DNA from 2 places in the Streptomyces sp. NPDC050264 genome. Region 2 is predicted to be linked to the other one. Evidence: riboswitches for the same ligand, from Rfam matches in the RefSeq annotation. Region 2 holds a riboswitch; the other holds the start of a gene.
What was found. A riboswitch is a leader RNA that binds a small molecule or an ion and turns the genes downstream of it on or off. The one in region 2 is predicted to bind cobalamin.

Region 1: it holds a riboswitch for cobalamin, as region 2 does, so the genes downstream of both, AB0J02_RS42425 (iron chelate uptake ABC transporter family permease subunit) here and AB0J02_RS23180 ((2Fe-2S) ferredoxin domain-containing protein) in region 2, are expected to answer to the same signal.

Annotation. Positions count from the first base shown of each region.
Region 1 is NZ_JBFAKV010000051.1:10,713-18,320, reverse strand. It holds gene AB0J02_RS42460 (aldehyde reductase) at 1-666, opposite strand, end outside; gene AB0J02_RS42455 (MerR family transcriptional regulator) at 663-1,100, opposite strand; gene AB0J02_RS42450 (SRPBCC family protein) at 1,306-1,923, opposite strand; gene AB0J02_RS42445 (ester cyclase) at 2,123-2,557, opposite strand; gene AB0J02_RS42440 (SRPBCC family protein) at 2,599-3,252, opposite strand; gene AB0J02_RS42435 (hypothetical protein) at 3,302-3,649, opposite strand; gene AB0J02_RS42430 (TetR/AcrR family transcriptional regulator) at 3,770-4,432, shown strand; cobalamin riboswitch at 4,517-4,658, shown strand; partial or broken gene AB0J02_RS42425 (iron chelate uptake ABC transporter family permease subunit) at 4,757-5,107, shown strand; partial or broken gene AB0J02_RS42420 (ABC transporter substrate-binding protein) at 5,109-5,852, shown strand; gene AB0J02_RS42415 (PepSY domain-containing protein) at 5,895-6,530, opposite strand; gene AB0J02_RS42410 (hypothetical protein) at 6,781-7,506, opposite strand.
Region 2 is NZ_JBFAKV010000012.1:202,890-210,497, forward strand. It holds gene AB0J02_RS23170 (hypothetical protein) at 1-9, opposite strand, end outside; gene AB0J02_RS23175 ((2Fe-2S)-binding protein) at 315-1,007, opposite strand; gene AB0J02_RS23180 ((2Fe-2S) ferredoxin domain-containing protein) at 1,069-1,455, opposite strand; cobalamin riboswitch at 1,518-1,639, opposite strand; gene AB0J02_RS23185 (PHP domain-containing protein) at 1,876-2,946, opposite strand; gene AB0J02_RS23190 (glycoside hydrolase family 125 protein) at 3,185-4,489, opposite strand; gene AB0J02_RS23195 (endonuclease/exonuclease/phosphatase family protein) at 4,774-5,583, shown strand; gene AB0J02_RS23200 (hypothetical protein) at 5,984-6,292, opposite strand; partial or broken gene AB0J02_RS23205 (NAD(P)-binding domain-containing protein) at 6,710-7,209, opposite strand.

The sequences.
Region 1 (7,608 bases), on a different contig from region 2:
GTCGACGATGCCGAAGCGGGCGCGGGGGGCGACACTCATCGTCCCGTCGAGCATCGCCTTGACCAGTTGCATCGAGGAGCCGAGCGTGGCCGTCAGGGTGGGGCCGAAGATGCCTGTCGGGTTGACCACGACGAGTTCGGTGTCGCCGCCGTCACGCTCCATCAGGTCCCACGCCGCGCGCTCGGCGATCGCCTTCGAACGGGGATAGGGGGCGAGGCCGGGGGTGTCCGGATCGGTCCAGTCGGCCTCGGTGAACTCGGCGCCGGGTTTGGGCGTGTAGCCGATCGCCGCGAACGACGAGGTGAGCACGGTACGCCGGACACCCGCGTCGCGTGCCGCGCGCAGCACCCGCAGTGTGCCCTCGCGGGCGGGCACGATCAGCTCGTCGGGGTCGTCGGGCTGGGCCACGGGGATCGGCGAGGCCACATGGTGGACCTCTTCGCAGCCGGTCAGTGCGGCGGCCCACCCGTCGTCGGCCATCAGGTGCGCTGCGACGATTTCCAGGCCCGCGTCGTCGGCGCCGCCCCGGCGCACCGCCGCCCGCAGTTCCTGAGCTCGGGCGAGCGAGCGCACCGTCGTGCGTACCTCTTTACCGGACCGCAGCAGCGCGGCGACCAGCTGGCTTCCGAGGTATCCGGATCCGCCGGTGACCAGGACCGGGCTCATCGCGCCCCCTCCAGTCGCTGTGCCGCCTCGAGGGAACGCCGGGTCGCCTCGGCCTCCGCCTCGGCATCGCCGCGTTCGCGGGCGTCCCACAGAGCGGCTTTCTCCCGCAGATAGGCGAGCCGGGCGTGCTGGGCGGCGATCTCCGCCTCGACGCGGTCGGCGTGGCGCAGCAGCAGGTCGCGCTGTTCGGCCGCGGCGGACCGCCCACGGGTCCGGTTGCTCTGGTAGGTGCGCATGTCCTCGATGCTCATGCCGACCGCGCGCAGGCAGGCAAGCGCCTGGAGTTCATCGAGGTCCCGCTCGCGGAAGCGCCGGTGGCCGCTGCTCTCGTCGCGGTCGACCGGGCCGATGAGCCCGATGTCCTCGTAATAACGCAAGGTCGGCTCACTCAGCCCGCTGCGCCGGGCTACGTCCTGGATGGAGAAAACTGTCATGTGGGGAGCAGAACATACTTCAAGCGCTTGAAGGCAAATGTGCGGAATGCGCCTTCTGCAGCGGGAGGCGGCCGGTCAAGCCCCTTGAACAACGGAGCCGAGTTCCGCCGCCGCATCGCTGATCTCCTCCCACAGCCCGCCGCCCTCTCCGTGCCAGGACAGCGTCGGAGGGAGTCGATCAGCGCTCACGGTCCGCGTCGCGTCCTCAATCGCGCTCGTTGCCCGGGCGGACGGCGCAACGGGTCTCCGCCTCGGCCGTACTTTTGAGCCGGTTCACCCAGTCGATGAGGCCCGACTCCAGGGCGGCCTGGTTGCCGGGGATGTCGGCCTCCACGGGAGGGCCCGCCCAGGACTCCTCGGTGGTGGCGAGCACGCCGCCCCTGACCTTCTTGAACGTCCACAAGTGCACGCCGTCGATGCCGTTGACGGGGGCGCCCCAGGCGATGCACCGGTTCCTGTCGACCTTGGTGACCGTCGACGTGACCTTCATGCCCTGGGGTGACCACGCGAAGACCGACCCCGGTCGCAGCGGACCCGGTGTCTCTTTCTGTGCGGGCGTGATCTCGGGAATCCAGGTGTCCCATGCGTCGATGTCGGTGTGCAGGTTCCAGATCTCCTGCACGGGCGCCTTGATCAGAGCGCCGGCGCGGGCGATGACCGGGGCGGTCTTGTCGACGGTCACGCCCTGGCACTCCTGGAAGGTTGACGGGCCGGTGCCGGGCCGTGCCTCGTGGGCCGTCGCCATGGTCGGGGCGCAGAGAGTCGTCGCTGTGACGATCGCGGCTACGGCCGTGCCCTGAAGGAGTCTTTGTCGTGTGTTCATCGAGTCGGCTTCTTCCTCGGTGGCTGGTGGCTGGTGGTGTGGGGGTCAGCGCGCGGTGGACGTGAGGCGGCGGCGTTCGAAGGAGGCGGCGAGGACGTAGGCGCCGCCGGCGAGGACCCAGTAGAAGGCGGGGTCGCCGAGGAGAAGGGCTCCGCACGCCCTCATGTCGGGCCCGCTTCTCAGGCCTTCCCGCCTGGCCTCAGAGCGCCTTGAGCTGCCTGAGCATGTGCAGGGAGTCGGAGTTGAGCCAGTATTCGGCGAACCGGCCGTCCCGTACGAGGAGCGTGTCGGTCCCGGTGAAGGTGACCACGGTCCCGGGCGGGGCCTCGGCACCGGGGAAGCCGCCGCCGTAGGTGCCGGTGGCCGTCCAGCGCACAGACAGGTAGGCGCCGTCGAACAACGGCGGGACCTCGATGGCGAACTCCAGGTCCGGGAAGGGAGAGCGGCCGGCGCGGACGTAGGAGGCGAGCCCGTCGGCACCCCGCACGGAACTTCCGTCGCTGCCGTCGGTCATGACGCTATGGAGGCGGAAGTCGTCGGAGACGATGTCGGGGGCCAGGAAGAGATCGCCGTTCCAGAGCCTGAGCCAGGCGTCGAGCAGGGTCTTCGCATCTGTTGACGGGACGGAGGTCATGGTGGGTGGTTCCTCTCGTGCTTTGCGTATGAGAGCGGGGTTCAGCAGCCGGTGCGGGTTTCCGCGGCGGCCTTCAGATCCTTCAGCCAGATCTCCAGGCCGGCGCCGAGCGCTTGGGTCGACAGGTCGACGTCGGCCTCGGCCTGGTCGCCGGTCCAGGTCTCCTCGGTGCGGACGAGGGTGCCGCCCTTGACCTTGGTGAAGGTCCACACGTGGGTGCCCTCGTCGATGTGAATCCCCTCGCCGGTCGCCGGTCCGGTCCAGCGGACGCAGTCATCGCGCCGGAGCTGCTGGACGGTGGAGGTGACCGTCAGGGTGGTGGCGGGCGTCGCGGGGGTGGCGGGCACCGGGGTGGTCCACCGGAAGGCGGAACCGGGGCGCAGGGGACCGGAGTCGAGCCGCTCGCTGGACAGGACGGCGTCCTGCCAGGACGGCCACCGCTCCACGTCCGTCTGGGTCCTGAAGACGGTGCTCAGCGGCGCGTGGATCAGTATTTCGGTCCCGTAGCGCACGAGAGCGTCGGGGTCGGTGCTCCGTCCGCGGCATTCGACGGCGGCGTCGGGGCGGCCTGCGTGCGCCGGGCCGGGGGCGGCCCCGGCGGGCGCGGCGGTGACCGCGAGGGCGCCACCGGCCGCGGCGAGGGAAAGGGTGAGCGCAGCAAGGCGCGTGGCGAAGCGGGAGCGGGTGACGGACATGGTCGGGTTCCTTCCGTGGCGACTTCGAGAGATGAGGGCGGGCGGTTCTTCAGCGGCGGCGGACGCCGTGGACGGCGAGCAGGAGCGCGGCGGACGCCGCGACGATCAGGCCGACGAAACCGGGGTGGATGTCCTTCGACAGGCTCGGCGCGCCCTCCGGCCGCAACTGCCAGACGGCGAACGGGATCGCGTAGGCGAGAGCAAGCAGTGCGGCACCGGCCTTGACCGCCGCGTCGCGAGCCCCTGCCAGGGCGCCGATCAACGCGATCAGGACCGGCACGAACGCGACGAACGCGAACCCGGTGAGCACCAGGAGCGGGACGGCCCAGGCGGAGACGGTCACCTTCAGGGGCGTGCGCCGCTCCTGACGGGCGACGGAAACGGACGGTCCTGACATTGCTCTCTCCTTGCGTTCCGCACTGCCTCGAACTTGAACTTACGGTCGTAAGGCTACGCACGTTAAGGGAGCGCGAGCAAGGGCTTACGCCAATAAACTTTTGCGCGTAAGGTTACGAGGATGAAAGAGACCGATGTGACGAGTCAGGACACACCGAAGCGCGCCGCCCGCGTACGCAACCGGCGCGGCGAGGGCGGCCGTCTGCGGGAGGACATCGTCGATGCCGCCGCCGCGCTGCTGGACGAGACCGGCGACGAGCGGACGATCACCCTGCGGTCCGTCGCCCGCAAGATCGGCATCGCCGCCCCGTCGATCTACCCGCACTTCCCCGACCAGCCGGCCATCATGCTGGCCGTCGTCCGACGGGAGTTCGCCGCGCTCGAGGCCCATCTGCGCACCGCCGTGGACGAGGCGGGCGACGATCCGCGGGACCGCCTCTACGCCCTGTGCCGCGCCTACCTCGGCTACGCCCAGGACCACCCCGCGCGCTACCGCACCATGTTCGGCGGCCTGTGGATGCCGACCCTGGGCGACAGCTCGCTGACCGAGGAGGAACTGACCACCCTCGGCGCGACCGCCCTGCAGTTCCTCGCCGAAGCCCTCGCCGACTGTGTCGCCGCCGGACAGTCGACGGCCACCGATCCCCAGCTGGACGCCGTCACCCTCTGGGTCTGCCTGCACGGCCTCGCCCACCAGCACGCCGCCACCCGCATCTTCCCCTGGCCTCAGGAGAGCGTCGCCGACGCCATCATCACCAGGGTGGCCGAGCTGAACGACGTATGACGAACGTGGCCTCGGCCCAGCGAGACGGCTCGGTGGGGCAGTTGGGGTCGGAGTGTCGTCGGCGACGGCTGCGATGCGAGGACGATGGGGGCCTGGAGCACCCGCTATGCTTCAGGCGCCTCGTGGGGGAAGTCCGGTCGAAGTCCGGCGCTGACCCGCAACGGTAGGCGGAGCCTCGCAAGAGGTTCCGTGAGCCCGATTACCCGCGGTGGTGAAGCTCCTGTCAATCGCCGTGGACTGCGAGAGGTGCTGCGTACGGCGCCGTCCGGAGCTGCTCCTTCTTGATCACGCAGGTGCGCGGCCCGAGGCGAAAGCGATCCGCCTGTGGCCACGCTCCGCACCCGAATACCCGCCGTACCGCCCCGCGGCACGAACAGAGGGACCTCCCCAACCCGGCGCGTCCCGCTGCCTCTGCTCGTGACCGGCCTGTGTGTCGTGCTCCCCCTCTCCCTCGCCTGCGGCGCGGGCATCGGAGCATCGGGGCTCTCGTGGGGCGAGGCACTGCGCTACCTGTGGGCGGGACTGACCGGCGGGTCCATAGCCCCGGACGACGTCTCCTCCTACCTCATCGTCTGGGAACTCCGCTTCCCGCGTGCCGTGCTGGCCGCCGTCGTCGGCGCCGGTCTGGCGGCCGTGGGCGTCGCCGTCCAGGCCATGGTCCGTAACGCACTCGCCGCTCACGACCGTGCCCTGGAAGGACGGCTACCAGAAGACCGGATGGCTGTCCAAGAAGCAGATCACCAAGGAGCTGATCCTCGACGCACGCGCCGACCTGGTCTTCGCGGGCTGGAACTACGGATTCAACGAAGGCGAAGGCTTCACACCGCAGGCCCTGCACCAAGTCGGCGTCGACTCCTACCTGCTCAGCGAGTCCTGCCGCAACGGACAGGGCAGAGCGCGCGGGGTGATGGCGCCGCTCGACGCGCTGTACACGGACCTGCGGAACCTGGGCACGGTCTTCGATGTCGAGGACCGGTCCGAGACGCTCATCGCCTCCTTCCGCAAGCAAGTCGCCCAGGCACAGGCGAGCGCCCCGAAGGGCGCCGAGCGGCCGCGGGTGTTCCTCTATGACAGCGGGCAGGACAAGCCCTTCACATCCGGTGCCTACGCCGGACCCCACGACATCATCACCAAGGCCGGCGGCGACAACATCATGAAAGACCTCAAGGACAGCTGGGTGACCGTGGGCTGGGAAACCGTCGTCGCCCGCGACCCCGAGGTCATCGTGATCAACAACTACGGGGACACCACCGCGGAACAGAAGCGGAAGTTCCTCACCTCCTACAGTCCGCTCGCCAACGTCTCCGCCGTCAAGAACGACCGGATCGTCGTCCTCGACTACGTCGACCTCGTCGAAAGCCCGCGCAATCCCGCGGCCATCAGCTCGCTCGCTGTGGACCTGAGGAACCTCGGCTCCTGACCCCGCGCACCCGCTCTTCCGGCGAACGCGTGCGAGTGCGGGTCAGTCCCGGTCGGTGTGCTCGCGGAGAACCTTGCGGTCGGTCGCGTCGATGTCGTAGGTCGTCTTGTTCCAATCCTTCGTGGTGACAACGTCGACGGACCACATGGGCCCGCCCTGGTCGGTGTCGTCGAGTTCGACGGAGGTGACGGTGCCCTTGGTCTTGTCCGTCGCGGTCTGCGCGGCCTGCTGCGGGGTCACCTTGGCCTTGCCCAGCCGGCCGGCGAGTTCCTGCTTGTCGTCGCCGTCCTGATCGGATTCCGGCTGCGCCTTGTCGGCCTTGCCGGTGACGGCGTCGACGCGAACGGTGTGCTCCGTACCGTCGTCCATCGCTACTTTGGCATCCCAGCCTGGCTTGTCGGCCGGGCCCTTGAGCTCGATCGACACCGGCTTCGACCCGTCCACGGCCTTCACCGCCGTCTCCAACGCCTTGTCGTAGCTGACCTTGGCCTTCGGAATGAGGGCTTTCCGCTCGGCCTGGTCCTCGGTGAGGCCGCTCGCCGATGCGGAGGGCGTCCCCGACGCGTGGGCGTGGCCGGTGGGCGCGCCGGTCGAGGCGGCACTGCTGTCGTCATTGCCGCACCCCGTCATCAGGGCTCCCGCCACGACTACGGCACACGCCAGGCCGATGCCTCGCATGCTCGGCAGACGTCGGCAGGTTTGTGCTGAGTTTTCTCGTTCTGTACTCATATGGCCACGTTATGGCGGTCGCTGAAGTCCCGCCGCGGCGCCGCGCCGACCCGAGGAGCGCGTGTGCTCTGGAGCCGGACGGCTCCTGTCCAGGCACGTGGCGATGGACGGGGCCGCCGCGTCGAACCGTGCGTATTGCTACGGGCCCGGCGCGGATGGACATCCGCGCCGGGCCCGTGCAGACCTCACGACGTGCCGATCACCTGAGCTGGACGTTGTCCCCGGTCGAGACGACCATGGCCGTCGAGGTGGTGCCCGGGAAGGACCAGCGCCAGGAACCGGCCGCACTCGCGGTCACGGTGGTGCTCAAGTTGCCGGTGCTGTTCGTCTTCACGCTCTTGACGGTCGTGTACGACGACGAGCCGGCCTTCTTGAACTGGAGCGTGACCGGTTGACCCGAGTAGCCGTGGTACTTGCGGTCTTCCCAGTTGGCCCGGGTCAGTTTGCCCGTGACGGTGAGCTTGGCGCCCCGCTTCACCGGCTCCGGAGAAGCATTCGTCACCAACACGGAGGCGCGCTTCACCTTGTACTGGGCAATGCTGTCGGAGATCCAGTAGTCCCCGTCGTTCGCCTTCACCGTCGCGATGACCTGCCACACGCCGGCGACCTTGTTGGAGTCGATGTCGTCGCTGGAAGCGATCCACTCCGGCTTGATCGTCATCGTGGCCGTGCACACCGACGTCGTCGCGCTCTTCTTGACGCACGAGGTGCCGGTCCAGTCCCCGAAGCCATAGCCGTTGGACCGGTTGAAGGTGCTCACTCGGGTGAGCCCTTTGACACCGGAGTTGTCCTTGACGGTGATCGCGATCGGGTACTTGATCGTTTTCGAGGTGCCGACGATGACGTTGGTCCCGTGATCAACGATGGTTTTGGTGACCCGGATGTCGCCCCTGCCCTCGGCGTGCGCGGCCGTTGTCACCAGCATGCTTGTCGTTGCGACCGCCGCTGCGACAGCCCACAACCCTCCCCTGTGCAGCAGGCGCCCGCGATCGGGCCGTCGCTGCATTGTCGGAGCGAAAGAGTACAG
Region 2 (7,608 bases):
GCTCGTCATGGTGTTCTCCCCGTTTTTCCCTGTGGTCGTACGGCCCGGTCCCGCGCGGAGTCCGTTCGCACTTTGCGTGTGCCCGCGGGTCCGTTCCGGCCGAGGCCGGTAGCCGTACATGACAATAGAGGAGCGAACAAAAGGCCGCCAAGAGCTGTTTGAGCAGGGGCAGTTGGTGGTAAAGGGGCCGCACGTTCCTGATGTTCGACGACACCTCCCGGGCATTCTGGGCCGGGCCGCAGCACGTGGCCATCCCACACCCTTCACTGACGGGTGTGTCGCCGGCGTGTCTCCAGGTTCTACGCATTCACCGGTCAGCCCACCAGACAGCAGTCCCCGCACTTCCCGCCACCCGGGATTCGGTAGTACAGGCAGCAACTACGCCGCCGGAACGTCAGATCCGGGCCGGTGATCCAGCCGCTGCCACGCAGCCTTCCTGTTTCCAGCAAGTCCGTGGTGAGGTCGGTGAGTTCCGCGCGCAGGTCCGGCCGACGCCTGAGCAGCATCGCCGCCGACCCGACGAGCGCGGACGCGGTGTTCCCGGCCAGCAGTCCCGGTGCGATCTTGACGGTGAGTTGGCTTTCCAGTTTCTCCAGTGGGCCGTTGACCTCCGCGTACACGGCCTCCGCAAGGGACGGCAAGCGGCCGGTGAGCCTGCCCTTCGGATCTGCCAGGCGGAGAGCCGGGCCGCCTTCGACCCATTCCGCCGTGCTCATCTCGGGCACGATCCCGTGCAGGAGCGTGCAGGCCAACACCGGTGACCACAGCCGGGCGGCGAGTCCCAGGTGCGCGACGGAGACGCCGACGCGGGTTTCGTCCGTGGCGCAGCGATCATTGACCGCCCGCGCGAGAACGGTGAATTCCGAGAAGGTGAGCCGCCCCCTCCCGGCTCTCCGAGCATCAGGCCTCTCCGCCGCGTCCAGAACGAAGAACCCGTCGAGCCCCGCAACATCGCGAAGCGCCTCGGCGACGTCGCCGACCGAGAGTTCGCGCGGCACCTCACACACGACAAATCCCTTCCGTGCTCTGCTGGTTCACTCGGCTGGTCCACACGGCCGGAGCAGAGGCTCACGGAGTCTTGAGGCGGCCTGGCGGCTTGAAGAGGTAAAGGTCCAGGATCTCCGGGTGGGGCGCGACTCCAGGTCCGCCGGCGCTTATCCAGTCGGCAATGTCCTCGGTGGCGTCACGATCATTGACAAGGCCGAGCCATACCGGTCGGGCACCCGCCGCCCGGCCGGCCCTTGAGGGCTGTACGACGATGACGTTGGCCTGGTCACAGACGTCCAGGCACTCGGAGACACGCACCGGAGCCACCGCCCGCAACCGCGCGGTCTGCGCCGCGTGATCCCCACTCACCTTGACACTGCCGCAACAACAGTCGCGGCACACCACCACCCTGCACGGAACCTCGCGGTCCCGCCCAGCCTCCATGTCGCGGGCCGGCCTCTCGGGCATGCCGCACTCCTCCCTCTCGCCGGGGAAGTCCGCCCCGGGGTCCATCGAGGAGGCGACAGCGTGAGTCTCCTGGCTCTCGGGTCAGTGCTCGTCCCGGCCTTCCCACCCGCCTGGGCAGTGGCATGTCGGGATCCGCTCGCCGATCACAGTGGCGGTACCGCACCGGATTCACACCGGATTCCTCGAACCGCCGTCGCCTATGTCGTCCGCAATCATGCCATCCGGCCCGCTACCCGGTCTCGTACGGTCTCGCTGATCTGCGCGAACCGGTTGGCGCACAGGTCCGGCCGAGGCTCTGCCCCGGCCATCGCGGGAGCCGCACGACGGTGCCGGAGTCCGGCCGCGTCCAGACCCTCGACTACGCGCCCCGCACCCCGCCCCGCTCGGTCCCGGCCTGCCCGACAGACCGGCCACGCCCGCTCACGGCAACTCCCCCGCCCGCTTCGCCCGGGTCCACTCCAGCAGCCTGTCCACGGGCCAGGTCGTGACCACGCGCTCGGCGGGCACAGCGCACTCCTCTGCCCGCGCGCAGCCGATCACCTGCCAGTCCAACTGGCCCGGCGCGTGCGCGTCGGTGTCCACCGAGAACAGGGCCCCCGCCGCCACGGCACGGCGCAGCAGACGGCGCGGCGGGTCGAGGCGCTCCGGGCGGCTGTTGATCTCCACCGCGGTGCCCGCGGCCGCGCACGCCTCGAACACCGCGTCGGCGTCGAACCGCGACTCGGGCCGGCCTCGCCCGGTCACCAGCCGGCCGGTGCAGTGCCCCAGGACGTCGGCCCGCGGATTGCTGACCGCGGCGACCATCCGCCGGGTCATCGCATCGGCGTCCATACGCAGTTTGGAGTGCACCGAGACGACCACGACATCGAGCTGGTCGAGCAGGTCGGGTTCCTGGTCCAGGGAGCCGTCGTCGAGGATGTCGCACTCGATGCCGGTGAGCAGCCGAAACGGTGCCCAGCGGGCGTTCAGGTCGGCCACCGCCGCGAGTTGCTCCCGCAGCCTCTCGGGGGACAGCCCGCGGGCCACCGTCAGCCGTGGGGAGTGGTCTGTCAGGACGGCCCACTCATGCCCGACCTCTTGGGCCGCCCGGCCCATCTCCTCGATCGGGCTGCCGCCGTCCGACCAGTCGGAATGCAGGTGGCAGTCACCGCGTAGCAGCGCCCGCAGTCCGGTGCCCGCCTCGCCCGCCACGAGCGGCGTGGTGCGCGCCTCTGTCTCGAGGCGTTCCAGATACGTGGGTACGTCGCCCGCCCAGGCCTCACGGATCACCGCGGCGGTCTTGGGGCCGATCCCCTTGAGCGCTTCCAGGGAACCGTTGGTCACACGCTCGGTGATCTCGGACCCTGTCAGTCCGGTGAGCACCGCGGCGGCCGTCCGAAAAGCACGCACCCGGTAGGTCGGCGCGCCATCGCGCTCCAGCAGGAACGCGATCCGCTCCAACGCCCGCACCGGCTCCCTCGCCGGCTCACTGCGCGCCATGCTCGCCGTCATCGGGCTGCTCCAACAGGTCACGGGTCGGTCGATCGGCTCAGGTCGGCTCAGCTCGACGAGCGAAACGCACCGGCCCGTCCCTTACAGGATGAACGGAGCGGCCACGTTCAGCACCCGGACCGGGGAAGGACATGCGACGCCCGCACCATCGGGCTCGTGTCCCGGAGGGGTATCCGGCGCCGAGGCTGCCATCGGCTCGACGGTGACTGTCACGGACGTCGGGTGTCCGGGCACCGGGTCAGCCTTGAGAGGTCCACAGAGGGCGGGTGCCGAATCCGGCTGCGTCCAGGGCCAGTTCGGCGTACATCGCGTTGGCCCAGGAGAACCACGGGCGGGTGAAGCGGCCGGGGTCGTCCTTGTGGAAGGACTCGTGCATGGCTCCGGTCCCTGCGGTGGTGTCGGTCAGCGTGCGCAGTGCGGTGAGCCGTTCCTCGACGTCATTGCTGGTGAGGGCCTGTACGGCGATGGCGATCGGCCAGACGTGTTCCGCGGGGGTGTGCGGGCTGCCGACTCCTGCGGCCGCGGAACCGCTGTAGAAGGTCGGGTTGGACGGGGAGAGGACGAAGCTCCGAGTCGCCAGGTACTGCGGGTCGGTGGTGGAAATGTTCGCGACCAGAGGCAGCGAGAGCAGGCTGGGCATGTTGGCGTCGTCCATGAGGAGCGCGTTGCCGCGCCCGTCCACTTCGTAGGCGTAGATCGAGCCGAAACCGGGGTGCTGGACCGTTCCGTGCTGCGAAGCCGCTACGCGTAGTTCCGCCGCCAGTTCCGTGGCGTCCTGGGCCAGCGCCGCGTCCCGGAGGTGGCGGGCCAGCTCGGCGGCGCCGTCCAGGGCGGCGGCCGCACACAGGTTCGCGGGCACGTTGTACCCGTAGGTGCAGGCGTCGTCGCTCGGCCTGAAGCCGCTCCAGGTCATCCCGGTCCGGGCGACAGGTGTTCCACGTCCCGCGTTGGGCAGTGTGTCGCTCTCGGGGCCGGTGAGCCGGAGGAAGCGGTAGTCCGAGGAACGTTCGTGGTCCTGCTCTGTGCGCCATGTCGAGATGGCCGTGCGGGCCGTGTCCGCTGCCCGGGCGAGGTGGTCGGTCCGTCCCGTGGCCCGCCAGAAGCGGTGGGCCAGCAGGAGGGGGAAGGCGAGGGAGTCGACCTCATACTTCGCTTCCCACACCCATGGGTCCTCGCACAGGTCGTCCGGATCGTGTGCCCGGCCGGAGGGCTCGGCGTTGAAGGCGTTGGCGTACGGATTCTGTCCGATCTGCTGGAACTGGCGCCGCAGCACGGCGAGCACGAGGTCCTGCAGTGCTGTGTCGTGCCGCATCAGGGCCAGGTAGGGCATCAACTGTGTCGTCGAGTCACGCAGCCACATGGCGGGAATGTCGCCCGTCACCACGAACGCGGTGCCGTCGGGCATCGGGCGGATGGTGCGGGCCAGGGTGTCGTCCAGACAGCGCACGAGCGTCTGCCCGAAGCGTGCGTCGCCGAGCCGGTCCAGGTTCTGGACCGCCTGTTCGACGATCGGGTTCGCCTCAACGCTGGTGGGAAACTGCATCGTCAGCCTTTCTTCAGCCGGCCGGCCGGGCGCGACAGCGTGGCCGAGGATACGGGTCCGGATGGTGACGCGGCGCGGGGCGGGTGGATCGCCACGCTCAAGGCCGAGGCGGCCGTGCCCTGGCACGGGCCCGGCCCAGGTATGTGCCGTCGGCACCTCGTCCCCTACTCTCGTGCTCGAAGACGCCCTGTGATGCCTTGCGATGCGATGTCCTTCCGCATCCGCTTCAGGGGGTAAGGGAGGCAGTGGTGTTCGGACGGGGCACGCGGTTGCTCGCGGCCGCCATGACCGCGGTCTGCGTCGTGCTCATCGGCCCCAGCGCACCGCGCGGCGAGCCCATCGCCCAGCCCCTGCCGGCCGACGCCGCCGAGGGCGTCGTACCGAACCGTGTCCTGACGTGGAACATCTGCAATCCCTGCGGCCGCAGCGGGTACGACTTGGGCCGGGCCGCGGAGATCGCCACGTATGCGCCCCAGGTCTTCGGGCTGCAAGAGGCCTGCGTACGTGACGTCGAGAAGATCCGGGACTACCTGAAGAACTTCTACGGGCTGGTCTACCGCGTCGAGTACGGGACGGTCCTCCGGAACTGGAGCCGCTGCGGGGGATTGCCGTGGAGCCCGGGAGCTTACGGTCAGGCGCTCCTCTCGGCGGCACCGATGACAGACCGCGTGAACGTGGAGTACCCGGACGGCGGATCCGAAGACCGCGGGTACATGGCAGTCACCACCGAAGTGGACGGCCGGCCCGTCCGCGTCTTCAACACCCACCTCGCCGAACGCCGGCAACCCACCGTCCGGGCGGACCAGATCCGCGTACTCGCCGCGGAAGTCGCCCGGCACGACCGGGCGATCGTTCTCGGCGATCTCAACGCGGTGCCGGATGCCCCCGAACTCAACAGAATCTGGGAAGTGGCCACGGACACAGCCCCCGGGTGCCGCCCATCGCCCGCCGGCGGCACCTGCGAGCCGACCACCGACTGGCAGAGCAAGTTCGACTACGTCTTCCTGCGAGGCATCACCCCACTCGCACACCACGTGCACCCGAGCCCGTACTCCGACCACCACCTCCTGCACACCGACCTGGACCCGACCTAGCCTCGTGCCACCGCTCCTGGGCCGTCTCTCCCAGACATGTGTCCCGTCTACGGTGGTCGGCGCGGGTGGCCTCTCAACGGCCGACGGAGCGAGGGGGCCACGTTGCCGGTGCTCATGAACCTCCATACGCGGCAAACGGCGATCAACGCTCATCGCACATCGGACGAAGGCTCCCGTGGAGAGCGCGGCGCCGGGACACTCCCGTACATGAGTGATGCATCGCTGTGGGTCGGGCCGGCAGGCACCCTGGGCGGAGCGCTGATCACTGCGGCCGGTGGTATCGCCGTGGCGAACCGACAACGTCGGAGTACGCGGGAGGCGCCAAGAGCCCCTCGATGGATAGGCACATCACGGCAAGGCCCGCGCGAGAACCCCGCGCGGGCCTCGAGGTGCCCCGCGGTCACCGCCGTGTGGTGTTCGTCGTTTCGCGGCTCCCGCTTTTCGCCAGGCCGCGGCTGATCAGGTAGCCGATGGTCAACAGCGTGACGAACAGCCATGCCCTGTCGGCGGGGAACCGATCCACCCCGTCAGAGCCGTCGCCGACCACCAGGGAAGCGACCAGTACCGCTACCACCGACGCGACGTAGGCGAACATTTCCGAGGTCTTGAACGAGAGTTTCGTCTCGGACTGGGTTTGACGTGCTGTGTAGGTGTCCCGGGCTTGGCCCGTCTCCGTTTCCGGATACCGGGGGGACGAAGCTGCGGTCATCTTGCCTCTGCCTCCTGAATGGGGGATGCCTCATGACGTACAGGCAGCCGAGCGCGTACCCGAGGCGTCGGCACCAGAACGCGCTGCCGCATATGCTTGTTCGCCGCCCCCCACTCCTCGGCCAGGCACCCAAGAGGCGGCAGAGCAGCGTGTGCTCGGGAGTACCGCACCAGGTGACCGGTGTCGTCGCGGAGTACCCATGAGGGCAGTCGCCACCGCGCGACTCCGGCCGGAACTATGCGACCTCGGGTCCTGACGATCTACGCCCGCGCCATGAGCCTCCGGCGGTCCGTACCGCGGCGCCTCGTCTCCTCCCACCGCAACAGGCGCCACGTGGTGCACCAACGGACCTCGGTCGGCGCGGTGTTGACCGCCTCAGACCAGGCACAGCCTCGCGGAGTCAGCGATGGGAATGGCCACGTCCCGCACCACCTCCCGCACGAGCGCCAGGGCAGTCTCGTCGTCCGCGCAGACCGGCACGGCCAGCGGCCTCCCGTCGAAGGCGGGTGGGTCCATGCGCCACACGCCCTCGTGGCAGAGATTGAACGCCTTGGCCACATGGGCGCGAGGTGCCGCCGCGGCCAGCCGCTGCGCGGCGGAGGTGCCTCCTTCGGTGAGCAACCGGAAAGCCGGCCCGACCGGGTCGGAGCAGTCGAGCGGCACCTTCCCGTCGGGGCCGCGCGCAGTTCCCGTGCCACCTCCGCACCCGCCCCATAGGGCACCGCAGCCAGCACCACCTGCCCGGACTCGGCCGCCGAACGCAGACCGGCAGCCGTCGCACCGCGTCCTATGCGCTCCGCGAGCCGCTTCGCCGCGTGGACGTTCCGTCCTCCGATGGTCACTTCATGCCCGGCCCGCACCCAGTGGGTGGCGAGCGCATCTGCCATGTTGCCCGTTCCCAGTACGCCGATTCTCATCACGCGTTCCCCTCGCTGCCCGGTTCGACCGTTCGCACCGACGCCAGGGGGCGCGTCGGGCACCATTCGGTACGTGACGACCCCGGGGAACGCCGGTCGACTCCGGGATACCGACAAAGCGATGATCCGTCGCAGCATTCTGCTGCTCCTGGAGCATGTGTCCGACGCTCTTGGATCATGTCGAGGGTCGTCGTCTCTCCTCCCGGCATCCCCCTGCGCAGTCCACTGGATGCGGCGACGTCAACACATGGGCACACATGGAGGGTCTTTGGCGCGTTTCCGATACCAACTCGCCCTCCAGTGACGAAACCTGCGCACGCACCATGGACAACAGGGCGCCGTCCTCGCTAAGTTCGCCGACCGTTGACAACGATGTCGGGCTTTCGAGGAGCGGTGGTC